DNA from 2 places in the Streptomyces sp. AM 2-1-1 genome. Region 1 is predicted to be linked to the other one. Evidence: riboswitches for the same ligand, from Rfam matches in the RefSeq annotation. Region 1 holds a riboswitch; the other holds the start of a gene.
What was found. Region 1 has a riboswitch for thiamine pyrophosphate ahead of thiC (phosphomethylpyrimidine synthase ThiC). Riboswitches for the same ligand answer to the same signal wherever they lie in the genome.
Positions count from the first base shown of each region.

Region 1 (2,195 bases):
ATGTCGGGGTAGAGGCCGTGGATGAGCCCCGTGTTGTCGTCGGTGTTGCCGGTCAACCCCGCCCAGTCGATGAAGACGGAGCCCAACAGGCCGATCAACACCAGCGAGATCAGGGTGCCGATCACCGCCACCGAGGTGCGCGCGGTGATTCCGTGGCAGGTGTACAGCGCGATGAGCATGATCGCGCTCGCTCCCACCACCGCCACGAGCAGCGGGTTCGACCCCTGCAGGATCGCCGGGAGGATGAAGAGCGTCAGCACGGCGAAGGAGACCGCGAGCGCCACCAGCGCCATCAACCCGCGCAGGCGGCCCACGACGATGACGGCCACGGCGAAGATTCCGGCCAGCAGCGCCATCGGAAGCTTCCGGTCCACGTCGGTGACCGAGTACTGCAGGTCGTGCGGCGCGTCCGGCGCGTATGCCAGGACCACCCCCTGACCCTCGCTCAACTGCCGTGACGCGTCGGGCTGGATGATCTCCGCGAAGGTGCGGCCCTTGTCGTCACCGCTGGTCACCTCGATGGTCGCCTTCTTGCAGTCGCCGGTGTCGCCGGCCGCCGCACCGGGCCCGGAGCCCGTGGAGGTACCCCCCGTGGCGGGTACCTGGGCGGCATTGACGTCCGCACAGTTCACCCGGTCGACCTTCACCACCTGCCCCTGCTCGGTCTGCCGGTCGAAGCCCACACCGGTGTGCTCGTGTGCGGGGGTGCCGCCGGGCCAGAGCACCGCGAGGCCGACGACCACCGCCGCGGCGAAGGGGATCAGCACGCACGCGATGACCTTGCGCAGGTGGGTCGAGACGGGCGCCGCGGGGCCATGACCGTGCGTGTGGGCGTGTGAGTGGTCCGGGGGCTCGGGACGGTCCTGGGAGGTAGTCACGGAGCGATCATCGCAACATCGGGGGAGGCCCCCTGGTCAGCACGGCCGGGCGGGCGCTAGCGTGGTGGCACCTTTGCACACGCGGGAGCTCGGAGCACCGGGCTGAGAGGGCGCTGACCTCGTGATTCCCACGGGACACGCTGCGCCGACCGCCGAACCTGTTACCGGGTAATGCCGGCGTAGGGAGTAGGTCTCATGACCACATCGGACACACGCACGCCTGCCTCCACGACGAACGAGAGCGTCGGGGCGGGTCGGTCCATCGGCTGGCACAAGGGGTACGTCGAGGGCACGCGCCCCGGCCTCCGGGTGCCGGTCCGTCAAGTGCACCTGACCAACGGCAAGGACGTGACGCTCTACGACACGTCCGGTCCGTACACCGATCCCACCGTCACGACCGACGTCCGCCGGGGCCTCGCCCCGGTGCGGGGCGGCTGGATCGAGGACCGGGGCGACACCGAGGAGTACGAGGGACGGCCGGTGCGGCCCGAGGACGACGGCCGCTCCGCCGCCTCGCGCGACGGACTGCGCAACCTCGACGCGGTCTTCCCCGGCGGCGCGCGCCGGCCCCGGCGCAGCCGCGACGGACGGCCCGTCACCCAACTCGCGTACGCCCGGCGGGGGGAGATCACCCCGGAGATGGAGTACGTCGCGATCCGGGAGAACGTCGGCCCCGAGGTCGTGCGGGAGGAGATCGCGGCCGGGCGGGCGGTGCTGCCGGCCAACGTGAACCACCCGGAGATCGAGCCGATGATCATCGGCAAGAGGTTCCTGGTGAAGGTGAACGCCAACATCGGCAACTCGGCCGTGACCTCCTCGATCGAGGAGGAGGTGGACAAGATGACCTGGGCGACGCGATGGGGCGCCGACACGGTCATGGACCTGTCCACCGGCCGCAACATCCACACCACCCGTGAGTGGGTCCTGCGGAACTCCCCCGTGCCCATCGGCACCGTCCCGCTCTACCAGGCCCTCGAGAAGGTCGACGGCCGGGCGGAGGAGCTGACCTGGGAGATCTACAAGGACACCGTGATCGAGCAGGCCGAGCAGGGCGTGGACTACATGACGGTGCACGCCGGCGTGCGCCTGCCGTACGTCCCGCTCACCGCGCGCCGCAAGACCGGCATCGTCTCGCGCGGCGGCTCGATCATGGCGGCCTGGTGCCTGGCGCACCACAAGGAGTCGTTCCTCTACGAGCACTTCGAGGAGCTCTGCGAACTCCTCGCGACGTACGACGTGACGTACTCGCTCGGCGACGGGCTGCGGCCCGGGTCCATCGCGGACGCCAATGACGAGGCCCAGTTCGCCGAACTGCGC
Region 1 is NZ_CP119147.1:3,656,622-3,658,816, forward strand. It holds gene PZB77_RS15900 (YibE/F family protein) at 1-878, opposite strand, end outside; TPP riboswitch at 950-1,081, shown strand; gene thiC (phosphomethylpyrimidine synthase ThiC) at 1,074-2,195, shown strand, end outside.

Region 2 (2,195 bases), 1.8 Mb from region 1:
ACTGCTCGGACCAGAAGTACGGCACCGGGTCGTACGGCTCCGCGGCGCCGGTCCCGCCGGCCGCGGTGATGTCCGCCGCGACCGTGCGCGGGCCCTGGAGGGCGTTGTCCCAGTGGTGGACCAGGAGGCGGGCGCCGTAGCGCGCGGAGGGGTAGGAGGCGCAGTCCCCGACCGCGTACACCCCGGGCGCCGAGGTGCGCAGCCTGGCGTCGGCGGTGACCGACCCGTCCGGGCCCAGCGCGATGCCTGAGCCGTCCAGCCAGCCGGTGGCGGGGCGGGCTCCGATCCCGACGACCACCGCGCCGGCCGGGAGACGGCGGCCGTCGGTGAGGACCACGGTGCCGGGTTCGACGCGGGCGACCCGGGCGCCGGTGAGAAGGGTGGCGCCACTGCCCGCGTACCAGCGGGCCATCGGGGCGGTCACCTCGGCGGGCAGCGCCCCGGCGAGCGGGCGGTCGGCCGCCTCCACGACGGTGACCGCGCAGCCGGCGGCGCGGGCGGCGGTCGCGAACTCGGCGCCGATCCACCCCGCGCCGACCACGACGACGTCGTGCTGCCGAGCGAGGACGGGCCGCAGCCGTGCGGCGTCGTCCAGGGTGCGCAGCAGGTGGACGCCGGGGACGCCCCGGGAGCCGGGGAGGGTGAGGGGTTCGGCGCCGGTGGCGACGACCAGGACGTCGTAGGGCACCGGGCCGGCCCCGGTGTCCACCTCCCGGTCGGCGGGGCGCAGACCGGTGACGGGGAGTCCGAGGCGCAGCGTCACGTCGAGCGCCTCGAAGTCGATGCCGAAGGCGGAGTGTTCGGCGGTGCCGAGCAGGACGGCCTTGGAGAGCGGCGGCCGGTCGTAGGGCTGGTGCGGCTCCGCGCCGATCAGGGTGAGGGGACCGGTGTACGCCTCGTCCCGCAGCGCCACCGCGGTCCGCACGCCCGCCATGCCCGCTCCGACGATGACGACGCCGTGCGCCGGGGTCCGCTGCTCGTTCTCTTCGCTCACGTACCCACCCTAAGCACCTGACGCTCCGTCAGTTCGCGGGGTGTGCCGGCGGTCCCCGGCGGCTCCCTCGTACCCGGCGGACTGTGGGGGTTTAGGGTGGCTGCGCAAAGACACTCGCGGGAGCCCGGGCGCGCCGGGCTGAGAGGGAGGCCGGCGGCCTCCGACCGTACGAACCTGATCCGGGTCATGCCGGCGAAGGGAGGGGCTGGACACCCATGCGTGCTTCAGGAGACCCGTCCGCCACGGAGGCCGGGAACACGGCGGGCGGGAACACGGAGGCCGGGAACACGGCTGCGGCGGACCGCCGGGGGCCCTCGTACGACGTGCTCGTCGTCGGGGGCGGGATCATCGGCCTGGTGACCGCCTGGCGGGCGGCGCTGGCGGGGCTGCGGACGGCCGTCGCCGATCCCGGGCCCGGGGGCGGCGCCGCCCGGGTGGCGGCCGGGATGCTCGCCGCCGTCACCGAACTCCACTACGGCGAGCAGATGCTGCTCGGCCTCAACCTCGCCTCCGCCGCCCGCTACCCGGAGTTCACCGCCGAGCTGGAGGCGGCGAGCGGCCGGGACATCGGCTTCCGCGCCTGCGGCACGCTCGCGGTGGCGCTGGACTCCGACGACCGGGCGCACCTGCGCGAACTCCACGCTCTCCAGGAGCGTTCCGGTCTCGCGTCCCAGTGGCTGTCGGGGCGCGAGTGCCGGCGGCTGGAACCGATGCTGGCACCGGGCGTACGGGGCGGGCTGCGGGTCGACGGCGACCACCAGGTCGACCCGCGGCGGCTGGCGACCGCGCTGCTGACGGCCTGCGAACGGGCCGGGGTGGTCTTCCACCGCACTCCCTGCGAGCGGTTGGAGGTCGCGCGCGGCCGGGCGTCCGGGGCGCTGCTCGCGGACGGTACGGCGGTCTCCGCCGGACAGGTCGTGCTGGCCGCCGGAAGCCTCAGCGGCAAGCTCGCGGGGGTGCCGGAGGGGGTCGCCCCGCCGGTGCGCCCGGTGAAGGGCCAGGTGGTGCGACTGACCGTGCCGCGGGCGTTCGCCCCTTTCCTCAGCCGGACCGTGCGCGCCGTGGTGCGCGGCCAGGACCTCTACCTCGTACCGCGCGAGAACGGTGAGCTGGTCGTCGGCGCGACCAGCGAGGAGATGGGCTGGGACACCACCGTCACGGCGGGCGGGGTGTACGAACTGCTGCGCGACGCCCACGAGCT
Region 2 is NZ_CP119147.1:5,423,790-5,425,984, reverse strand. It holds gene PZB77_RS23700 (FAD-dependent oxidoreductase) at 1-934, opposite strand, end outside; TPP riboswitch at 1,101-1,212, shown strand; gene thiO (glycine oxidase ThiO) at 1,210-2,195, shown strand, end outside.
Region 2: linked by a shared signal. The riboswitch ahead of thiO (glycine oxidase ThiO) and the one ahead of thiC (phosphomethylpyrimidine synthase ThiC) in region 1 are both predicted to bind thiamine pyrophosphate.